Regions from separate parts of the Streptomyces sp. NPDC085866 genome, predicted to be linked through region 1. Evidence: riboswitches for the same ligand, from Rfam matches in the RefSeq annotation. Region 1 holds a riboswitch; each other region holds the start of a gene.
The links. Region 1 has a riboswitch for cyclic di-AMP ahead of ACIF83_RS26740 (NlpC/P60 family protein). Riboswitches for the same ligand answer to the same signal wherever they lie in the genome.
Positions count from the first base shown of each region.

Region 2: it holds a riboswitch for cyclic di-AMP, as region 1 does, so the genes downstream of both, ACIF83_RS34650 (M23 family metallopeptidase) here and ACIF83_RS26740 (NlpC/P60 family protein) in region 1, are expected to answer to the same signal.
Region 3: it holds a riboswitch for cyclic di-AMP, as region 1 does, so the genes downstream of both, ACIF83_RS30995 (C40 family peptidase) here and ACIF83_RS26740 (NlpC/P60 family protein) in region 1, are expected to answer to the same signal.

Region 1 is NZ_JBITSQ010000010.1:308,261-315,793, forward strand. Features, by position in the region: gene ACIF83_RS26715 (PspC domain-containing protein) at 1-225, shown strand, start outside; gene ACIF83_RS26720 (LuxR C-terminal-related transcriptional regulator) at 222-953, shown strand; gene ACIF83_RS26725 (NlpC/P60 family protein) at 973-2,037, opposite strand; gene ACIF83_RS26730 (hypothetical protein) at 2,455-2,808, shown strand; gene ACIF83_RS26735 (tellurite resistance/C4-dicarboxylate transporter family protein) at 2,812-3,780, opposite strand; gene ACIF83_RS26740 (NlpC/P60 family protein) at 3,885-5,051, opposite strand; cyclic di-AMP (ydaO/yuaA leader) riboswitch at 5,060-5,233, opposite strand; gene pcrA (DNA helicase PcrA) at 5,497-7,533, shown strand, end outside.
Region 2 is NZ_JBITSQ010000016.1:94,342-101,874, reverse strand. Features, by position in the region: gene ACIF83_RS34655 (GntR family transcriptional regulator) at 79-774, opposite strand; gene ACIF83_RS34650 (M23 family metallopeptidase) at 973-1,728, opposite strand; cyclic di-AMP (ydaO/yuaA leader) riboswitch at 1,741-1,903, opposite strand; gene ACIF83_RS34645 (M16 family metallopeptidase) at 2,128-3,516, opposite strand; gene ACIF83_RS34640 (M16 family metallopeptidase) at 3,513-4,907, opposite strand; gene ACIF83_RS34635 (DNA topoisomerase (ATP-hydrolyzing) subunit A) at 5,178-7,533, shown strand, end outside.
Region 3 is NZ_JBITSQ010000013.1:87,631-95,163, reverse strand. Features, by position in the region: gene bioB (biotin synthase BioB) at 1-914, opposite strand, end outside; gene ACIF83_RS31025 (8-amino-7-oxononanoate synthase) at 1,062-2,189, shown strand; gene ACIF83_RS31020 (DUF397 domain-containing protein) at 2,271-2,495, opposite strand; gene ACIF83_RS31015 (helix-turn-helix domain-containing protein) at 2,505-3,365, opposite strand; gene ACIF83_RS31010 (ATP-binding protein) at 3,578-4,033, shown strand; gene ACIF83_RS31005 (LysR family transcriptional regulator) at 4,105-5,043, opposite strand; gene ACIF83_RS31000 (LysE family translocator) at 5,127-5,744, shown strand; gene ACIF83_RS30995 (C40 family peptidase) at 5,752-6,225, opposite strand; cyclic di-AMP (ydaO/yuaA leader) riboswitch at 6,229-6,445, opposite strand; gene ACIF83_RS30990 (hypothetical protein) at 6,796-7,104, opposite strand; gene ACIF83_RS30985 (ATP-dependent Clp protease proteolytic subunit) at 7,113-7,533, opposite strand, start outside.

The DNA.
Region 1 (7,533 bases):
GCCGTGCAGGTCTATGCCGAAGTCGAGGGGAGGACGGTCTTCGTGTCCGTCCGGGACCGCGGCCCGGGCTTCGACCTCGACTCGATACCCGCCGACCGCATGGGCGTTAGAGAATCGATCATCGGCCGCATGGAGCGCAACGGCGGCACGGCCCGGCTGCGGGCGGTGCCGGGCGGCGGCACGGAGGTCGAGCTGGAGATGGAGAGGGCGGAGAAGACGTCATGAGCGACGCGACCGAGGCGAACGGTACGGCGGGAGCGGCGGAGCCGGCCGGGTCCGGACCCGCCGGGAAGCGGCACGTGCGCGTGGTGCTCGTCGACGACCACCGCATGTTCCGCACCGGGGTGCAGGCCGAGATCGGGCAGACCGCCGAGACCGGCGTGGAGGTGGTCGGCGAGGCCGCGGACGTCGACCAGGCGGTCACGGTCATCACCGCGACCCGGCCCGAGGTGGTCCTCCTCGACGTCCACCTGCCGGGCGGCGGCGGGGTCGAAGTGCTGCGCCGGTGCGCCGGGTTGATGGCGGACGCCGAGCAGCCGGTGCGCTTCCTCGCGCTGTCCGTGTCGGACGCGGCGGAGGACGTGATCGGTGTGATCCGCGGCGGCGCCCGCGGCTATGTCACCAAGACCATCACCGGCACCGACCTGGTCGACTCGATCTTCCGGGTCCAGGAGGGCGACGCCGTCTTCTCCCCGCGCCTGGCCGGGTTCGTCCTGGACGCCTTCGCCTCCACCGACGCCCCGCCGGTCGACGAGGACCTGGACCGCCTCACCCAGCGCGAGCGGGAGGTGCTGCGCCTGATCGCCCGGGGCTACGCCTACAAGGAGATCGCCAAGCAGCTGTTCATCTCGGTGAAGACGGTCGAGTCCCATGTCTCGGCGGTCCTGCGCAAGCTCCAGCTGTCCAACCGCCACGAGCTGACCCGCTGGGCCACCGCCCGCCGCCTGGTCTGACCCAGCCGGGCAGCTGCCCTCACGCCACCCGGGTGGCCCCCGCGAACGGCATCTGGTCGATGGGAGCCACCCGGACCGGTGCCGAGGGGTTCGGGGCATGGATCATCTGGCCGTTGCCGATGTAGATGCCCACGTGGCTGATGCCGGAGTAGAAGAACACCAGGTCGCCGGGCTGGAGTTCCGAGCGGGAGACTCGTCGGCCCGCGTTGATCTGGGCGTAGGTGGTGCGGGGCAGGGAGAGGCCGGCGGAGCGGTAGGCGGCCTGGACCAGGCCCGAGCAGTCGAAGGCGTCCGGGCCGGTCGCGCCCCACACATAGGGGCTGCCGAGCTTCTGGTAGGCGTAGGCGACGGCCGCCGCCGCGCGGGAGCCGGGGGCGGCGGGGGAGCCCGTCGGCTCCAGGTCCGGCCGGGCGTCCGAGGCCGAGCGCGAGGCGTGCCCCGCAGTGGTGCCGTCGCCGGTGACCTGCGCCCGCTGTGCCGGAGTGAGCCGGGCCAGCAGGTCGCGCGCCTCCGCCAGCTTTCCGGTGATGGTCTTCTTCTGCCGCTTCAGCTCCGCCTGCCGTGACCGCAGCGCGTTCAGCTCGATCCGGGCGGCGCCGCGCAACTGCTCGACCTCCCGCAGCTGTTCGCGTACCCGTGCCACCGCCCCGGCCTGCCGGTCGCCGGCCCGCTCCGCGAACGCCGCCCCGTCCAGGTACCGGTCGGGATCGCTGGACAGGGCGAGCTGCCAGGCGGGGTCGATCCCGCCCTCGCGGTACTGCGCCGCCGCGTACGAACCCAGCGCGTTCCGGGCCGCGTTGAGCTTGTCCTGCTTCCGGGCGGCCTCGTCCCGCAGCGAGTTCAGCCGCCGCTGGGCAGTGCCCGCCTTCTCCTTCGCGCCGTTGTACTTCTCGGTGGCGGTCTCCGCCTCCTGGTACAGCTTGTCCACCTTGGCCTTCACCTGCGTCGGTGTCAGCTGCGGCTCGGCGTTGCCGGTTCCGTCGAAGGCCGTCGCGGTGGCCGCGCCCGCCAGGGCGAGGGTGGCGGCCGTGCGGGCCGTGTTCCCGCCGAGCGAGCGCTGTCGGGGCTTGCGGTGCGCTGCCACCTGGACCGTCACGTCCTTCCGTAGGACTCCTGCGACCGAACGAGCGGTGCGTCCGGCGACGGCCCGCACAGGGGAAGCGGGCCGCCGCCGGACCTTTCTCGGCGGTGGTGCCCGACTGCCGCCCCTGGCCCGGGCGGCGGTGGGGAGCCGGTCACCTGGGGGAGGACGCTAAGCCCGGGTGTGACGGGTTGGTAACGCGGAGTGCGGAACTGTCTTCGAGCGATCGAGGCGTGACCGCATGTGACCGGATTGCCGGTCTGGAGTCGTCGTCTTCACGTAGCGTGGTGACCGATGCACGGAATGCGGGACACACGGGAGCCATGTGCTGCTATGAGGCGCATATATGCAAGATCCACGGATGCTTCCGGCGGGCCCGGTGACAGGGGGCTGCCGGGCCTCTGATTAGGCTCCGGGCTCATGGACGTACTCATCCATCTCTTCGTCGGCCTGCACATCATCGGTATCGCCGCGCTGCTCGGCGGTTTCCTCACCCAGATGAAGGCGATGGGCCGGGGCACGGCCCGCTTCGTCCCCGGGATGCTGCACGGCGCGTTCACCATGCTGGTCACCGGTGTGGCCCTGGTCGGCCTCAACCAGGCCGATGGCCACCACGTCAACACCGTCAAGATCGGCGTGAAGCTGGCCCTGCTGATCGTGATCCTCGGGCTGGTGTACGTGAAGCGCGACGAGGAGAAGGTGGACAAGAGCCTCTTCGGGCTGGTCGGCCTGCTGACCACGGCGAACATCTTCATCGCCGTGCTGTGGACGTGACGTTCAGCGCCGTCCGCTGATCCCGGCGCGGGCCGCGAGGGCCGCGCCGGCCGCGACCACGACCCACGCCGCCACCGCCACCCACACCAACACCTGCCCCGGCCCCTTCAACCACCCGGTGCCCACGGCGGCCGCCACCGACAACGTGGCCGCCCCGGTCATCCCCATGGGGAACACCGTCGCCCAGCGCCGCATGTCGTAGCGCAGGCGCGGCCGGGCCACCTCGGCGATCAGCAGAACCACGTACCAGGCCAGGTCCAGGAAGAGCAGCGCCACCGTCACGTTCCGCAGAACGCCCCGGTCGTCGTCGTTCCACAGGTACAGCCGCGGACTGTCGGCGGAGAGCAGTTTCGCCCCGGCCAGCGCCGAGATGGCGAGCGCCCCGCCCGCGATCCATTGGTCCCCGGCCCCCTCGACGACCTGCCGCCGATCGAAGCGCGGCAGGTCGAGGCCGTAGAGCACCAGGCCCAGCCAGAACAGCACCAGTGCGGCGTGCGCGAGCCAGGCCGTCGTCTCCGCCGCGGCCAGCGTGGCCGCCAGCACCGCAAGCCCCTGTGTGGCCACACAACAAAGGAACACCGCTCCCGGCATGTGCCGCTCCCAGTGCTGTACGACCAGGTACAGCAGCACCGGCCAGAGCACGAGGGCCAGCGCCAGCGCCACCTCGGCCGGCGTCTGCCGGCCGAGCGCCGAGAACCGGGTGCCGAGCACGGCCGTGGCGGCGACGGCAGTGAGCGAGCCCGGGCTGTGCGCCTCGGCCACCCAGCGCTCCCGCTGCGCCACCAGCCGTACGAGGAAGTCGGCGGCCAGCGCCACCCAGGCGACGCAGGCCAGCCACAGGAAGACCCGGGACACCGTCTCGGCGCCCGTCTGATGCAGGCCCACCGAGACGATGCCGGTCGCCATGACGGCGGCACCCGCCGCCGACGGACGCCCCGCCCACCACGTACGCAGAGCCGAGATGCCGGGCATGGGCCCGATGCTAGGCAGCCGCGCGGGCGGGGCACGGAGGCCACGCGCGCGCGTGGCGCTCGAAACCTCGAAAAGGGGACGGCAGGGCTGGACGGAGGGGACGGTCAGGCGGGGCGGACCACGCTGTGGATGATCGATTCGCCGCCGTAGTAGATCGACTCCTCGCGGACGTACGCGCCGGGCTTGGGGGCGTGGATCATCATGCCGTTGCCTATGTAGATGCCGACGTGGCTGATGTCGTCGTAGAAGAAGATCAGGTCACCGGGCCTCGCATCGGCGAGGGAGACCGTGGTTCCCACGTTCACCTGGTCGTAGGTGGTGCGCGGGAGCGCGACGCCGGCGGCCTTCCAGGAGGCCTGGGTGAGGCCCGAGCAGTCGTACGAGCCGGGTCCGGTGGCGCCCCACACGTACGGCTTTCCGATCTGGGCGCGGGCGAAGGCGATCGCCTTCTCGGCCTTGGTGGCGTACGTCCCGGAGGACGTCGACGAGCCGCCGGAGCCGGACGAGCCGCTCGTCGTGGACGAACCGCCGGCCTGCTGCGCCTGCTGCTCCGCCTTGGCCTGTGCAGCCTGCTGCTTCGCCAGCTCCGCGGCCTTGCGCGCGGCCTCCTCCTGCTTCTGCCGCTCGATCGCCGCCAGCCGGGCCTTCTCCTCGGCCGTCAGCTGGGACAGCAGCTTGCGCGCGGAGGCGAGCTTCTTCTGGACGCCGGCCTTGGCGGCCTGCAGCTCGCTCTGCGACTCGGACAGCGCCTGGAGGCTCTTGGCGGCCTCCTGCCGCTTCTTCATGGTCGCGGCCTGCTCGGTGACGTAGTCGTCGACGGCGCTCTTCTGCCGCGAGGTCAGCCGGTTCATCAGCTGGCTCTCGTCGAAGTAGTCCTGGGGACTGTCCGCGAGCAGGAAGGTGGCGGTGTCGGGCGTGGCGGCCCCGGTCCGGTACTGGGCGGCGGCGAACGAACCCAGCCTCTCGCGGGCCTTGTTCATCCGGGCGGTCCGCCGGGCGACCTCTTCGCGCAGGCTGTCGATGTGGGTGCGCTGCTTGCCGGTCTGCTCCTTGGCGGCGTTGTACTTCTCGGTCGCCGACTCCGCCTGACGGTAGAGGTCGTCGACCTTCTTCTCGACCTCCTCCAGGCTCGGCTTTCCGTCGCCCGAGGGAGCGGCGTCGGCCGTCTGGGACAGGACGGCCACGGAGGTGAGGGCGGCGGTGGCCAGGACTGGGGTGCGGAAACCTGCTCCGAGTGTGCCCGCGGGGCGCGTCTTGCGGTGCGACGCCAAGGGAGGCGACTCCTTCCATGTGCCGCCTACCGGGTTAGCTGTCGGGTTCGGGCGGGTGGTCGGAAGGTTTGCCCTACGGCCCTCGTCCCGGGACGGGACGTGTGCCGATTCACCCCAAGGTTCGGTGGGTCCCCGGCTCCGGGCACCGTACGGGGGCGCGCCGGACTCGGCGGAGGCCGCGCGGATCGGCGACGTTCGCCGGAAGGGGGCGTGCGGCCCGCCCCGCAACCTAGCCAACTGGTGTGTCTCGTGTGAAGGTTGGTGCACGATATGTCCGATACATTTTCGTGACCTGAGTGTGGGACCGCTCCCGTGTCACAGTGTGATTCCGCTGCGTGAGGGGCTGTTCGGCCGACCTGGGCGCGCAGGACCGGCTCTTCCCGAACCGGCCATGTTCCCGGGACGGCGACCGGTTGTCGGTGCGGCGCCCTAGACTCGGAGAGCGATGAGCAGCCTCTTTGACGACAGCTTCCTGGCGGACCTCCAGGCCCCTCGCGGGCGCGAGGAGGAGCCCCCGCCGCCGCCCGAGGACGATCACGCTCCGGAGCCGCTTCCGGACGATCTGTTCGGCGGGAAGTTCGATGTGCCGCCGGACCGGGACGCGTACTACCGCGACGGCGCCCACCGCCCCGCGCTCGACGCGGCCGCACTCCTGGACGGGCTGAACGAGAACCAGCGCGCCGCGGTCGTCCACGCCGACTCCCCGCTGCTCATCGTCGCCGGCGCCGGCTCCGGCAAGACCCGTGTGCTCACCCACCGCATCGCCCACCTGCTCGCCGAGCGGAACGTGCATCCGGGCCAGATCCTCGCGATCACCTTCACCAACAAGGCCGCGGGCGAGATGAAGGAGCGCGTCGAGCAGCTCGTCGGCCCGCGCGCGAACGCGATGTGGGTCATGACCTTCCACAGCGCGTGCGTACGGATCCTCCGGCGCGAGTCGAAGAAGCTCGGCTTCACGTCGAGCTTCTCCATCTACGACGCCGCCGACAGCAAGCGCCTGATGGCCCTGGTCTGCCGTGACCTGGACCTCGACCCCAAGCGCTTCCCGCCCAAGTCCTTCAGTGCCAAGATCAGCAACCTCAAGAACGAGCTGATCGACGAGGAGGACTTCGCCGCCCAGGCCGGCGACGGCTTCGAGAAGACCCTCGCCCAGGCCTACGCGCTCTACCAGTCGCGGCTGCGCGAGGCCAACGCGCTCGACTTCGACGACCTGATCATGACGACGGTCAACCTGCTGCGTGCCTTCCCGGACGTCGCCGAGCACTACCGCCGCCGCTTCCGACACGTCCTGGTCGACGAGTACCAGGACACCAACCACGCCCAGTACGCGCTGGTGCGCGAGCTGGTCGGCACCGGCGAGCACGATGAGGACGCACCGCCGAACGAGTACGACCTCCCGCCCGCCGAACTGTGCGTGGTGGGTGACGCGGACCAGTCGATCTACGCCTTCCGGGGCGCGACCATCCGCAACATCCTCCAGTTCGAGGAGGACTACCCGAACGCGACGACGATCCTGCTGGAGCAGAACTACCGCTCCACGCAGACCATCCTGTCCGCCGCCAACGCGGTCATCGAGCGCAACGAGTCCCGCCGCCCGAAGAACCTGTGGACCAACGCCGGCCAGGGCGCCCGGATCACCGGTTACGTCGCCGACACCGAGCACGACGAGGCCCAGTTCGTCGCCGACGAGATAGACCGCCTCACGGACGCGGGCGAGGCGAAGTCCGGTGACGTCGCCGTCTTCTACCGCACCAACGCCCAGTCCCGGGTCTTCGAAGAGGTCTTCATCCGCGTCGGCCTGCCCTACAAGGTCGTCGGCGGCGTGCGTTTCTACGAGCGCAAGGAGGTCCGGGACGTCCTGGCCTACCTCCGCGTTCTCGCCAATCCCGAGGACTCGGTGCCGCTGCGCCGCATCCTCAACGTCCCCAAGCGGGGCATCGGCGAGCGCGCCGAGGCGATGATCGACGCCCTCTCCCAGCGCGAGAAGATCAGCTTCCCGCAGGCCCTCAAGCGCGTGGACGAGGCGTACGGCATGGCCGCGCGGTCCACCAACGCGGTCAAGCGGTTCAACACGCTGATGGAGGACCTGCGTACGATCGTGGAGTCCGGTGCCGGACCGGCGACCGTCCTGGAGGCGGTGCTCGAACGCACCGGCTACCTGGCCGAGTTGCAGGCCTCGACCGACCCGCAGGACGAGACCCGCATCGAGAACCTCCAGGAACTCGCGGCCGTGGCCCTGGAGTTCGAGCAGGACCGCGGCGAGGGCGAGTCGGTGGCGCTGTCCGACTTCCTGGAGCAGGTCGCGCTGGTCGCCGACTCCGACCAGATCCCCGACGAGGACGAGGAAGGCTCCGGCGTCATCACCCTGATGACCCTGCACACCGCCAAGGGCCTGGAGTTCCCGGTCGTCTTCCTGACCGGCATGGAGGACGGCGTCTTCCCGCACATGCGCGCCCTCGGCCAGACCAAGGAGCTGGAGGAG
Region 2 (7,533 bases), on a different contig from region 1:
GAATTCACGACGCGCCGGGAAAAGGGCAGCCGAAATACCCGCCCACCGAATATCTCCTCTTTGTATACGGCGCTCGTGTTAATGCCGCAGGCTCGTCATGTTTACGGCATGTTGCGAGTTCCTCACACGTTCGGAACGGTCCCCGCCCGAGGTGAACCGCAACCGGTGCGCGCCCGTCGAGCGCTCGGTGTGCATCGCCGTGATCGCCCGCGCGCGCTCGCTGTCGCCGCGTGCCACCGCGTCCACGATCGCGCCGTGCTCGGCCCAGGAGTCCACCGGGCTCGGCGACGCCTCCACCGTGTACATCCAGGCAATCTTGTGCCGCAGCTGCGTCAGCGTCGAGGCCAGCGAGGGGCTACCGGAGGCCTGCGCCAGCGTCTCGTGGAACCAGCCGCCCAACGAGCGCAGATCCTCGCTGTTGCCCCGCCTGGCCCGCTCCTGGCCCAGCCGGACCAGCCCCCGCAGCACCTTCAGATGGGCCTCGGTGCGCCGCTGGGCGGCCCGGGAGGCGCCGAGCGGCTCCAGGAGCGTGCGCATCTCCAGCAGGTCGGCGGCCTCCTGCTCGGTCGGCTCGGCCACGCACGCGCCCGCGTGCCGCCGGGTCACCACGAAGCCCTCCGCCTCCAGGGTGCGCAGGGCCTCACGGACGGGGACGCGCGAGACCCCGTAGCGGCGGGCGAGGACTTCCTCGGTGAGGCGGCCGCCGCGCTCGTAGACACCCGCGACGATGTCGTCCCGGATCGCCGTGCACACCGAGTGCGCCGGAATACGCATGACCGACCTCCGCCTTAATCCCCGTGAAACGTCGACGATGGACGTGTGTTCCGTGACTCTATTGCAATGAGCCGGAATTTCCGACGGCGGGCCGGAATCCATGGATATTTTTTGGACAGTGGATGCCGCAGGCGCTGCGAAAAACGGCGAAAGCCCCGGCTCGTGAGCCGGGGCTTCGGGATGTCGTGCGCCGGAGCGTCAGACGTTCACGCCGTGCTGGCGGAGATAGGCGATCGGGTCGACGTCCGAGCCGTACTCGGGGGTCGTACGGGCCTCGAAGTGCAGATGCGGTCCGGTGACGTTGCCGGTCGCGCCGGACAGGCCGATCTGCTGGCCCGGGAGGACCTTCTGGCCCACGACGACGCCGATGGACGACAGGTGGCCGTACTGGGTGTACATGCCGTCGGCCATCCGGATCACGATCTGGTTGCCGTACGCGCCGCCCCAGCCGGTGGAGACGACCGTGCCGGAGCCGACCGCGTGGACGGACGTCCCGCTGGCCGCGTGGAAGTCGATGCCGGTGTGGGAGCCGGAGGACCACAGGGAGCTGCTGGCCTTGTAGCCGGTGGAGACGTACGAGTGCGCGATCGGGGCCACGAAGGCGTTCAGGCGCTTGCGCTCGGCCTCTCGCGCGGCGCGGGCCTGGGCCTCGCGCTCCTTCTTCGCCTCCTCGACGGCCACCTTGGCCGCGGCCTCCTCGGCCGCCTTCTGCCGGGCGGCCACCAGCTGGGCCTCGGCCTGCGCGTCGATCTGCTCGGCGACCGTGTCGCTGACGGTGATGACCGGGGTGAGGCCGGTCTCCTCGACGGAGTTGTCCGCGGCGAGTGCCGGGCCGGCCGCCAGGGTGCCGACGACACCGGTGGTGGTGAGGGCCGCGACACCGGCCGCCTGAGCGGTGGTGCGCTTGACCCGACCGGGCTTGCGGTGCTTCCCGGTGGCGCACATGAACGCCATGAAGTGGCTGGTCCTTTCCTTCCCTCTCGCCTACCGGGTTAGCTGACGGGTTCGGAGCAGGAAGGTCTCCTACGGACCCCCTCGCCGGTGCGCGGGCGTCCGATTCACCCCAGGGACTGCGGTGGGTCCCCGGCTCCCCTGGCTCGCGCCGTGGGGGACTCGGCGATGACTGTCCGGTGCCGCGGGCGCGGCGCACTGCCTGACGAACAGCCCGGTCGACGCTATGCGGCCCGACTTTCGATCCCCAAACGGATCCCGGCTTTTGTAGCGCATCCCACAGGCCAGACAGGCAACCTCTGCCTCAATTCGGACATCTTGGGAAGGGCTCCGCGCGACAAAGGGCCCTGACGACCCGTCGGGTCGTCAGGGCCCCCACGCGCGCGGGGCGCCTCGAAGCCGCTACTCGGCTGCCACGACGGTGACTTCGCCGATGCCGAGCGCCTCGACCGGCGCCTTGATCTCGGCCGCGTCACCGACGAGGACGGTCACCAGGCGGTCCACCGGGAAGGCGTTGATGACGGCCGCGGTGGCCTCCACGGTGCCGGTGCCGGCGAGCTGCTGATACAGAGTCGCCTGGAAGTCGTCGGGCAGGTGCTGCTCGACCTGGTCCGCCAGCGTGCTCGCGACGGCCGCCGCGGTCTCGTACTTCAGCGGCGCCACACCGACCAGGTTCTGCACGGCGACGTCCCGCTCGGCGTCGGTCAGGCCCTCCGCCGCGAGCGTGCGCAGCACCGTCCACAGGTCCTGCAGCGCGGGACCGGTGTTCGGGGTGTCCACGGAGCCGCTGATGGCGAGCATCGCGGCGCCCGTGCCGTCCGGCGCGGAGCGCAGGACCTGCCCGAAGGAGCGCACGCCGTAGGTGTAGCCCTTCTCCTCGCGCAGGACGCGGTCCAGGCGCGAGGTGAGGGTGCCGCCGAGGCAGTAGGTGCCGAGCACCTGGGCGGGCCACACGCGGTCGTGCCGGTCGGGCCCGATCCGGCCGATGAGCAGCTGCGTCTGGACGGCGCCCGGCCGGTCGACGATGACCACCCGGCCGGTGTCGTCGGCGGTCACCGGCGGCACCGGCCGCGGCGTGCCCGGGGTGCCGGTCCAGGCACCCAGGGTGTCGGCGAGCAGCTCGTCCAGGTCGGTGCCGGTGAGGTCGCCGACCACGACCACGGTGGCCGTGGCGGGCCGCACATGGCGGTCGTAGAAGGCACGCACGGCCGCCGCGTCGATCTTCTCGACCGTCTCCTCGGTGCCCTGGCGCGGCCGCGACATGCGCGAGGTCGCCGGGAACAGCTCCTTGGAGAGTTCCTTGGCGGCGCGGCGGGCGGGGTTGGCCAGCTCGTGCGGGATCTCGTCCAGGCGGTTGCGGACCAGCCGCTCGACCTCGCTGTCGTCGAAGGCGGGCGCGCGCAGGGCGTCGGCGAGCAGGCCGAGGCCCTTGGCCAGGCGGGAGGCCGGGACCTCCAGGCTGAGGCGGACGCCGGGGTGGTCGGCGTGCGCGTCGAGTGTGGCGCCGGCCCGCTCCAGCTCCGCGGCGAACTCCTCGGCGGAGTGCTTGTCGGTGCCCTCCGAGAAGGCCCGCGCCATGATCGTGGCGACGCCCTCCAGGCCGGGCTTCTCGGCGTCCAGAGGCGCGTCCAGCAGCACCTCGACGGCGACGACCTGCTGGCCGGGGCGGTGGCAGCGCAGCACGGTCAGGCCGTTGTCCAGCGCGCCGCGCTCGGGGGCGGGAAACGCCCACGGCCTGGCCTCGCCCGGCTGCGGCTGGGGGTGGAAGTCCATCGTGGCGAGCTCGGTCACTTGGCCGTCTCCTCGTTGTCGTTACCGGCCTCTACGGTGGCTTCCTGCTCCGGGTCCTCGGGGACGTCGGCGTCCTGGACGGTCTCCGGGTGCTTCGGCTCGTAGACGAGGACCGCGCGGTTGTCGGGGCGCAGGCAGGCCTTGGCGACCTCCTGGACCTCCTCACGGGTCACCTCGAGGACGCGCTGGACGGCGGTCAGGGCGAGCTGCGGGTCACCGAACAGGACGGCGAACCGGCACAGTTCGTCGGCGCGGCCGGCGACCGTGCCGAGCCGGTCCAGCCACTCGCGCTCCAACTGGGCCTGGGCGCGCTCCATCTCCTCGGCCGTGGGGCCTTCCTCGGCGAACCGGGCCAGCTCCTCGTCGATCGCGGACTCGATCACCGGCACCTCGACGTCACCGGAGGTCTTCACGTCCAGCCAGCCGAGCGAGGGCGCGCCGGCCAGGCGCAGCAGGCCGAAGCCGGCCGCGACGGCCGTACGGTCGCGGCGCACGAGCCGGTTGTACAGGCGGGAGGACTCGCCGCCGCCGAGGACGGTCAGGGCGAGGTCGGCCGCGTCTGCCTTGCGGGTGCCGTCGTGCGGGAGCCGGTAGGCGGCCATCAGGGCGCGCGCCGGGACCTCCTCCTCGACGACCTCGCGCAGCTGCTCGCCGATGGTCTCGGGCAGAGTGCCGTCGCGGGGCTCGGGCTTGCCGTCGTGGGAGGGGATCGAGCCGAAGTACTTCTCGATCCAGGCGAGGGTCTGCACGGGGTCGATGTCGCCGACCACGGAGAGCACCGCGTTGTTGGGCGCGTAGTAGGTGCGGAAGAACTGACGCGCGTCCTCCAGGGTGGCCGCGTCCAGGTCCGCCATCGAGCCGATCGGCGTGTGGTGGTAGGGGTGGCCCTCCGGGTAGGCGAGGGCGGTCAGCTTCTCGAACGCGGTGCCGTAGGGCACGTTGTCGTACCGCTGGCGGCGCTCGTTCTTGACCACGTCCCGCTGGTTCTCCATGGACTCGTCGTCCAGGGCGGTGAGCAGGGAGCCCATGCGGTCGGCCTCCAGCCAGAGGGCGAGCTCCAGCTGGTGGGTGGGCATGGTCTCGAAGTAGTTGGTGCGCTCGAAGCTGGTGGTGCCGTTCAGGGAACCGCCGGCACCCTGCACCAGCTCGAAGTGGCCGTTTCCCTTGACCTGTGCCGACCCCTGGAACATCAGGTGCTCGAAAAGGTGAGCCAGGCCGGTACGCCCCTTGACTTCGTGGCGGGAGCCGACGTCGTACCAGAGGCACACCGCCGCCACCGGGGTCAGGTGGTCCTCGGAGAGCACCACGCGCAGACCGTTGGCCAGGCGGTGCTCGGTCGCTGTCAGGCCCCCGGAGCCTGCCTCGGCTGTGGTCGTGTGACCCATGGGCATGTACGTCCCTTCGCGAGCGGAGGCGGTCGTCGAAACCGCTGTTTTCCTGCCGGTCCTGCCACTGTATGCAAAGCGTGCGAGGCCTCGGCGAAGTTCCCGCCGGACGTACGCCCACAGCGGATCGCGTAGCCTGCGTCAGGCGTGCCGTGGGACGGCTTTCCGGCACCGGGCAGAACCGCACGGACCGGGTCGTGGCCCGGGTTGTCAGTGCCTCGGTCCACAATGGTCCGCGTCAGATCCGTCAAACGCTTCAGCAAGGAGCCAGGCAGGATGGCCCGCCGCAGCACGAAGACCCCGCCGCCCGACGACTCGTACGAGGAGAAGATCCTCGACATCGACGTCGTGGACGAGATGCGTGGCTCCTACCTTGAGTACGCGTACTCGGTCATCTACTCGCGGGCCCTGCCGGACGCCCGTGACGGCCTCAAGCCGGTGCATCGCCGCATCGTCTACCAGATGAACGAGATGGGCCTGCGCCGCGACCGCGGCTACGTGAAGTGCGCCCGGGTCGTCGGCGAGGTCATGGGCAAGCTGCACCCGCACGGCGACGCGTCGATCTACGACGCCCTGGTGCGCATGGCCCAGCCGTTCTCGATGCGCCTCCCCCTGGTCGACGGCCACGGCAACTTCGGCTCGCTGGGCAACGACGACCCGCCGGCCGCCATGCGGTACACCGAGTGCCGGATGGCCGAGGCGACGAGCCTGATGACGGAGTCGATCGACGAGGACACGGTCGACTTCACGCCCAACTACGACGGCCAGGAGCAGGAGCCGGTGGCCCTGCCCGCCGCCTTCCCGAACCTGCTGGTCAACGGCTCCTCGGGCATCGCGGTCGGCATGGCGACGAACATGCCGCCGCACAACCTGCGCGAGGTCATCGCGGCGGCCCGCCACCTGATCAGGTACCCGGCCGCGGACCTGGACGCACTGATGCGGCACGTCCCGGGCCCCGACCTGCCCACCGGCGGCCGGATCGTCGGCCTGGACGGCATCCGGGACGCGTACGCGACGGGCCGCGGCACCTTCAAGATGCGCGCGACGGTCTCGATCGAGACCGTGACCGCCCGCCGCAAGGGCCTGGTCATCACCGAACTGCCGTTCACGGTCGGTCCGGAGAAGGTGATCGCCAAGATCAAGGACCTGGTCAACGCGAAGAAGGTCCAGGGCATCGCCGACGTCAAGGACCTCACCGACCGCGAGCACGGCCTGCGTCTGGTCATCGAGATCAAGAACGGCTTCGTGCCGGAGGCGATCCTGGAGCAGCTGTACAAGCTCACTCCGCTGGAGGAGTCCTTCGGCATCAACAACGTGGCCCTGGTGGACGGGCAGCCGCTCACCCTGGGCCTGAAGGAGCTGCTGGAGGTCTACCTCGACCACCGCTTCAACGTCGTGCGGCGCCGCAGCGAGTTCCGCCGCGGCAAGCGCCGTGACCGTCTGCACCTGGTCGAGGGCCTGCTGACCGCGCTGGTCGACATCGACGAGGTCATCCGGCTGATCCGGTCCAGCGACAACTCCGCGCAGGCCAAGGAACGCCTGATGGAGCGGTTCTCGCTGAGCGAGGTCCAGACGCAGTACATCCTCGACACGCCGCTGCGCCGGCTCACCAGGTACGACCGTATCGAGCTGGAGGCGGAGAAGGAGAAGCTCACCGCGGAGATCGCGGAGCTGACCCGGATCCTGGATTCGGACGCGGAGCTGCGCAAGCTGGTCTCGGCCGAACTGGCCGCCGTGGCCAAGCAGTTCGGCACCGACCGGCGAACGGTCCTGCTGGAGTCGGCCGGCGCCCCGGTGGCCACCGTCCCACTCCAGGTCGCCGACGACCCGTGCCGGGTGTTGCTGTCCTCCACGGGCCTGCTGGCCCGTACGGCGGACAACGAGCCGTTCACGGAGGACGCCGACGCCAGACGCGCCAAGCACGACGTGATCGTCTCGGCGGTCCCGGCGACCGCGCGCGGTGAGGTCGGCGCGGTGACCTCGGCGGGCCGACTGCTGCGGATCAACGTGGTCGACCTGCCGCAGCTGCCCGGGACGGCGACCCCGCCGAACCTCGCCGGAGGGGCGCCGCTGGCGGAGTTCGTCTCCCTTGAGGACGACGAGACGGTGGTCTGTCTGATCACGCTGGACGAGTCGTCCCCGGGTCTGGCGCTCGGCACCGAGCAGGGTGTCGTCAAGCGTGTGGTGCCCGACTACCCGTCCAACAAGGACGAGCTGGAGGTCATCACGCTCAAGGAGGGCGACCGGATCGTCGGCGCGGTGGAGCTGCGCACCGGCGAGGAGGACCTGGTGTTCATCACGGACGACGCGCAGCTGCTGCGCTTCCAGGCCTCCATCGTCCGCCCGCAGGGCCGCCCGGCCGGCGGCATGGCGGGCATCAAGCTCACCGAGGGCGCGAAGGTCATCTCGTTCACGGCGGTCGACCCGGCCGCCGACGCGGTGGTCTTCACGGTGGCGGGCTCGCGCGGCACGCTGGACGACTCCGTGCAGACGACGGCCAAGCTGACCCCGTTCGACCAGTACCCGCGCAAGGGCCGGGCCACCGGCGGCGTGCGCTGCCAGCGGTTCCTGAAGGGCGAGGACTGCCTGTCGCTGGCCTGGGCGGGTCCCGTCCCGGCCCGGGCGGCGCAGA
Region 3 (7,533 bases), on a different contig from region 1:
CCCTCGCTGGTCAGGTAGTCGCCGAGGAAGATGGAGTTGGCCAGGTTCAGCGCGAGCGGCTGCATCGTGCGCAGGTGGACCTCGCGGCCGCCCGCGATGCGCACCTCGACGTCGGGGCAGACGAAGCGGACCATCGCGAGGATGCGCAGGCAGCGCTGCGGGGTGAGGTTCCACTCCGCGGAGAGCGGGGTGCCCTCCATCGGGATGAGGAAGTTCACCGGAACGGAGTCGGGGTCCAGCTCGCGCAGCGACAGGACCACGTCCACCAGGTCCTCGTCGGTCTCGCCCATACCGGCGATGAGACCCGAGCAGGCGGACAGTCCGGCGGCGTGCGCCTTCTGCACCGTGTCCACCCGGTCGGCGTACGTGTGGGTGGTGGTGATGTCCCCGTACGTGGCCTCGGAGGTGTTCAGGTTGTGGTTGTAGGCGTCCGCGCCCGCCTCGCGCAGTCGTTCGGCCTGGCCGTCGGAGAGCAGGCCGAGGCAGGCGCACACCTCGACGTCCTCGTTCTGGCCCTTGATGGCCTTGATGGTCTCGGAGACCCGGTCCACGTCCCGGTCCGTCGGGCCGCGGCCGCTGGCCACCAGGCAGACGCGCTTGGCGCCTCCGGCCAGGCCCGCCGCGGCGGCCTGGGTGGCCTGGTCGGGCTTGAGCCAGGTGTACTTGAGGATGTCGGCCTTGGAGCCGAGTCGCTGGGAGCAGTAGGAGCAGTCCTCCGGGCACAGCCCGGACTTCAGGTTGACCAGGTAGTTGAGTTTCACGCGCCGGCCGAACCAGTGCCGGCGCACCTTGCCGGCCGCGGCCACCACATCGAGCAGGTCGTCGTCGGAGGTGGCGAGCACGGCGAGTGCTTCCTCACGGGTCGGCAGCTCGCGCCGCAGCCCCTTGTCCACCAGCGTGTTCAGCAGGTCCATGAGGCCCGATCCTGTCCTACGGGACCGCTTCGGGCCAAGGAGAGTTTGCACAACGAAGGCGGATCACCGTGTGGGTATTGCCACACCCTGGGTGGTCGGCCGTGCCGCTAGGGTCTGTCCGCTACCTACAAAAGCCCCGGAGGACCCATGGCGTTCGGCTGGATCGACGAGCAGGCCGAGGCGCGCCGCCGCGCCGGACTCGTACGGACCCTGCGCCCGCGCCCCGCCGACTCGCCGCTGCTGGACCTGGCGAGCAACGACTATCTGGGCCTCGCCCACCACCCCGAGGTCGTCGAAGGGGCGGCCCGGGCCGCCCGGACCTGGGGCGGCGGCTCCACCGGCTCCCGGCTGGTCACCGGCACCACCGAGCTGCACACCGAGCTGGAGCGCGAACTGGCCGACTTCTGCGGGTTCGAGGCGGCTCTCGTGTTTTCATCCGGTTATGCCGCGAACCTGGCCGCGGTCACCGCGCTCGGCCCGCACGGCTCCCTGATCCTGTCCGACGCGGGCAACCACGCCTCGCTCATCGACGGCTGCCGGCTCGCCCGGGGCACCACGCAGGTGGTCGGGCACGCCGACCCGGAGGCCGTGGACAAGGCGCTGGGCACGCACGGGGGAGAGGCGATCGTCGTCTCCGACACCGTGTTCTCCGTCGACGGGGACGCGGCCCCGCTGGCGGCGCTGGCCGAGGCGTGCCGGGAGCACGGCGCGGGGCTGGTCGTGGACGACGCCCACGGTCTCGGTGTGCTGGGCGACGGTGGCCGGGGCGCCCCGCACGCGGCCGGTCTCGCGGGCGCGGCGGACGTGGTCGTCACGGCCACGCTGTCCAAGTCGCTGGGCAGCCAGGGCGGGGTGGTGCTGGGTCCGGCCCGGGTGATCGACCATCTGGTCAACGCGGCCCGGACGTTCATCTTCGACACGGGTCTGGCCCCCGCGGCCGCGGGGGCGGCGTTGGCGGCGCTGCGGCTGCTGCGGCGCGAACCGGCGCGGGCGGACCGGGCCCGTGCGGTCGCCGCCGAACTGCACGCACGCCTGACCGCCGCGGGTCTGGAAGCGGTGCGTCCGGACGCCGCGGTGGTCTCGGTGCGGGCTCCGTCCCCGGAGCAGGCCGTGCGCTGGGCGGCCGACTGCCGTACGGCAGGCCTGGCCGTGGGCTGCTTCCGTCCTCCTTCCGTGCCCGACGGCATCTCACGGCTGAGGCTGACCGCCCGCGCGGACCTCTCCGGGGCCGAGATCGAACGCGCTGTACGTGTGATCGGCGAGACGCGACCATGAGTCGGCGTGACACGGCCGGGCATCGCACGAAAGTGATCGGATCTGATCAGTAGGAGTCGGTCGGGTCGAGTGGGAACGGGATCATCGGAGCGCGGTCACGAAGCCCGCCCAGCTCCCGGGGGAGAAGAGCAGCGCGGGTCCGGCCGGCTTCTTGGAGTCGCGCACGGCGAGCAGCCCGGCCCAGTGGCCGGAGCGCGGCCGGGCCGTCTCCACGCAGTTGTTGGCTCCCGTGCTGTAGCTGCTGCGCAGCCAGCGCACGTCGTGCAGATCGGTACTGGCAGGGACGTTCTGAGGCAGTGCTGACATGGTGCCTCCTTACGCGCCGTCGCCTATCCCGGCGATGTAATCCAACGAGTCCTCGGGTGAAAGGGCGTGGATCTGGAGGTTGTTGAAGGCCTCCAGGTAAGCCCTGAGGTCTTCTTTCCGTTCCAGGTAGAGGCTACTCGTCAACTGGTCGAGAACAACCACATCCAGATCAGAAGTGCTCTGAAATGAGAAAATAACGAAAGGACCCGTGAGGCCGACATGCGCACCGGCGGCGAACGGGAGCACCTGGAGGCGCACTTGGGGCAGGCGGGCGCACTCGACCAGCCGGGCCAGCTGCCGCGCCATGACCTCCGGCCCGCCGATCTCGCGCCTGAGTACCGCCTCGTCCAGTACGGCGCTCAGCTCCAGCGGTGGATCGGAGCGCAGCACGTCCTGCCTGGCCAGCCGCACCTCCACCAGTGCGTCCAGCCGCTCCTCGTCCACCCCGTCCAGGGCCGCCCGGGTGACCGCGTGAGCGTATTCGGGCGTCTGCAGAAGGCCGGGAACCACCGTGGTCTCCAGGGTGCGCATCCCGGTCGCCTGTGACTCCAGGCTGATGAAATCGCGGTAGGTGGGCGGTAGGATGCCGCGGTAGGCGTGCCACCAGCGGCTGCGGCCGCCCGCCTCCTCCGACCCCGCCAACATCAGCAGCAGCTCACGCAGTTGGCCGTCCCGTTCCCCGTAGGCGTCGAGGAGTAACCGCACGTCGGCCGGTTTCACCCCGCTGGCGCCGGTTTCGATGCGGCTCACCTTCGACTGGTGCCAACCCACGAGACGGGCCGCCTCACCGCTGGTGAGTCCCGCCCCGGTGCGCAGTGCACGCAGTTCGGCGCCCAGTTTGCGACGCCGCACCGCGGGACCGTTCTGCATGGGTCACTCCTTACTCCTTCCGAGCCGCCCAAATACGGTCTCGCGTCGCAGAGTTCACCGCTTTGAGCGACAGATATATGCATATCCTGGTGGATCGCTCCCCTGACCGGCCCGGTGATGGCAGTCTGGCGAACAAGCACCATTCCGGGACCGTACTCGAACCATCCGCTCCTCGTCGGACTGCGGTCCCGTGGGAAAGGGACGACGTCGCCATGGCAGACCATCTGGAAGCATCCGTCACTCTGCCGAGCGATCCCGCCTCGGTCTCCGCGGCCCGCTCCTACGTGGTGGGAACCCTCGAGGAGTGGGGCCTGCCGTCGGACACCGAAGCGGCCGACACCGTGCGGCTCATCGTCTCCGAGCTGGCCACCAATGCCGTACAGCACACCTTCGGACAGTCACCCACCTTCACGGTCGACATCGCGCTGGACCGTGACGAACATCTGCGCATCGGCGTCACGGACAGTCATCCGCGCTTTCCGAAGAGACTGCCCGCCGCCGTCCAGCAGGACAACGGGCGCGGCATGGTCATCATCCGCTGGCTCACCGCCGAGTGCGGCGGCAAGGTCCGAGTCCGCCCCACCCGCGAGGGCGGCAAGACGGTCTGCATCGAACTCCCCTGGACCATCCCGGCCGAGCCGGTCACGGCAGGACAGCCGGAGCTCTAGCCGGTCCCCGTCCGCCCCTGCTGAACCGCTTCGACGAGCAGGCGGCCAACCCCACTCGGCCGGGCGACGGTTCACCCGGACGGCCACTCACGCACCGGCGTCTGCCGTGCGCGGCCGAACGCCCCGTGCAGCAGGGCCCGGAACGCCTCCGCCGCCGGAGCGACCTCGTCGGGCCGGAAGGCGACCGAGATCGTACGGCGCAGCCGTCCCGCCTCCAGCGGCCGCACCCCGACCGGAGTCACCGCGGTCCGCGCCACCATCTCCGGTACGACGGCCACCCCGAGCCCCGCGCTGACCAGCGCGCACACCACGGCGTACCCGGGGGTCGGCACCAGCAGCGCAGGAGTGGCGCCCGCCTCGGCGAGCAGGGCCTCCACCTCCCGCCGGGCCGGATGGTGCGGGGCCATGCTGATCAGCGGCTGTCCGGCCAGCTGCTCCAGCGGCAGCCGCGACGAGGCGCTGCTCAGCGCATGACCCGGCGCTGTCACCAGCACCAGCTCCTCCACCAGGACCGGCTCCAGGCCGACCGAGGCAGGCGCCGGAGGGGCGTCGCCCGGGTGGTAGGCGTGGGTCAGCGCCAGATCCACCTCACCGGCCGCCACCGCAGCGACCCCGGCCGGCGGGTCGTAGTCGGCGACCGACAGCTCGACGTCCGGGTGTGCCCGGCGGAACGCGCTCAGTGCCGGCGGCAGCAGATGGACGCCCGCGGTCGGGAAGGTGCCGAGCCGCAGCACCCCGCCCGACAGGCCGGTCAGCCGGGCCAGTTCGTGCCGGGCCTTCTCCAGCTCGTCCAGCACCCTCCGGGCCCGCGCCACCAGCACCTCGCCCGCCTCGGTCAGCCGGGCCCCGCGGTGATGCCGCACGAGCAGCGCCGTGCCCGCCTCCCGCTCCAGCTTGGCCAGCTGCTGGGAGAGCGCGGGCGGCGTGTAGCCGAGCCGGTCGGCGGCCCGTGTGATGGAGCCCGCCTCCGCCACGGCAACCAGCGCGGCCAGCCGCGTGGGGTCGTACATGGGACCAGCCTAAAGCAGTGCTTAAGGCTGACCCTGCTCATTCGAAATACCTGCTGAAGGCTCCATCCGTGCACGCTGGCCGTATGGACGCACAGCTCATCGCCTTCACCGGAATCGCCGCCGGCCTCGTCGCCATGCCGGGCGCCGACTTCACGGTGGTCGTACGCAACGCCCTGGTCTCCCGCCGCGCCGGCGCGGTCTGCGGGCTCGGCATCGCGGGCGGCCTCCTGGTGCACACCACGCTGGCGGTGGCCGGAGTCGCGGCCGTGCTGGTCGCCGTACCCGCGCTCTTCCGCGCGCTGCAGCTGCTGGGCGGCGCCTATGTGATGCAGCTCGGCGTGCGGACGCTGTGGTCGCTGCGGCGGCCCGCCGTCGCCTCCGTCGAGGCGGCACCGTCGGCCGCGCACCCGCTGCGGCAGGGCTTCGTCACCAACGTCCTCAACCCGAAGGCCTCGCTGACCTTCCTCAGCCTGCTGCCCCAGTTCGTGCCGTCCGGCGACTCCGCGCTGCCCAGGACGCTGCTGCTCGCGCTGATCGTCTGCACGCTGGCGCTGGCCTGGTTCCAGGCGGTGGCCCTGCTGGTGGACCGCCTCGGCAGGTGGCTGCGCCGGCCCCGGGCCGCCCGCATACTGCAGACGGGCACCGGGGCGGCGCTCACGGTGCTCGGAGCGGCCCTGCTCCTGGAGCCGCTCCTGCCCTGAGCCCGGGTCAGCTGACCCGGCCGTACCAGACGCTCCTGCTCCAGATCTTCTCCAGCCGCACCACGGCCCCGGTCTTCGGCGCGTGCCAGATCTTGCCCTTCCCGGCGTAGATGCCGACGTGGTAGACGCTGGAACCCGAGTGGAAGAACACCAGGTCGCCGGCCTTGCGGTTACTGGCCGAGATGTGGTGCGTCTTGTTGTACTGCTGGGCGGCCGTGCGCGGCAGCTTCTTGCCCGCCTTCTTGAACGAGTAGAGGGTCAGCCCCGAGCAGTCGAAGCGACGCGGCCCGGTGGCCCCCCATGCGTACGGGGCACCCTTCTTGGAGGCCGCGACCTGGAGTGCCTTCGCCGCCGTGCTGGCGGCCGAGGCGTCGGTGGCGAGGCCCGGGACCACGATCGAGCCGCCCACGGCGGCGAGCGTGAGAGCCGAGGCCGTACCGGCCCGGGCCATGAGCGACGGGACACGATTGAGCGCAGTCATGCGCAACCCTTCGTCAGCCGCCTGTGAAGGATGACCTGTCGGATTCGGGCTGGCGAAGTTGCCCGGCCGCGTTGTCGCGGCTTCACCCCAAGGGCTGCTCGGTGCGGGCGCCCGTCTGTGCGACGAACGTCCGTTCCGGCGACCCGTCTTGCCTGGGTCCTCCACTCCTGCCGATCCACTCCTGTCGACCGGTCATCCAGGGCGGCGGCAGGACTCGGCGTCCGCCCGGATCGCCCCGCCGCGGTGGCGGGGGCTTGTCGTCAGACAGGGATCTTCACTCACAGGAGTCGGAAAATCCCAATGGAATCGGGGATTTGTGGCGTTACTCACCACTCACCCGTTCGGGTGGACGCTGCTACGTTCGAGGCATCGTCAAATCCCGCGCGTAGCCCCGGACCTGGGACGAAGCGCTTTCTCGCCGACCTTGAACCGGCGTACTGCGCAAGCCGGGAGACCCGGAAAAAGTTCCGAAGATACGCCGGCCGGGGGTACATCGTTCGGGCCGTTTCGAGTCCGGCTCCGACGGGTCCGTCGACACGAGGGTCCCGTCGGGCCGGACGGGCGTCCGGATCAGCCCACGCAGTCCGGCGGGAGCACGACGCGAGCGGTGCGGCGCTCGCCGTCGAGCACCCTCAAGGCCCGTGCCAGCGTGTCCCCATGCAGCTCCGTCTCGCCGCGCTGATGCATGAGGGCGAGCGCGTCGCGCAGCTCGGACGCCTTGCGCACCAGGGCCTGCGCCGCGCGCAGCCCGCGGTAGGTGTCCCCGGACTGCGCCGGGTTGATCCGGCCCAGCAGGTCGACCGCCTCCAGGTAACGGTCGATCAACTCGCCCTCGGCGCGGGTCAGGGCGGGCAGCGGTGGAAGCTCCGGTGGCAGCATCGGCCGGCTCACCGCGCGTGCTGTGCGCCGGGGGTGTCCCTGCGGCTCGGGACGACGCCGTCCACCAGGCCGTACGCCAGTGCGCCCGGCGCGTCCAGCACCAGCTCCCGCTCCAGGTCCTGGTGGACCTGTTCCGGGGTGCGTCCGGTGTGCAGGACCAGCATCTCCTCCATGAGCGTGCGCGTCCGGACCAACTCCTCGGCCTGGATGACGAGGTCGCTCGGCTGTCCCTGGGCCGGTTCGGGCAGCGCGGGCTGTTCGAGCACCATGCGCGCGTTCGGCAGTGCGAACCGCTTTCCCGTAGTCCCGGCCGCGAGCAGTATCGCTGCGGCCGAGGCGGCCTGGCCCAGGCAGTACGTCTCCACGTCGCAGGTGACGTAGCGCATCGTGTCGTAGACCGCCGTCATCGCGCTGAACGAGCCGCCCGGG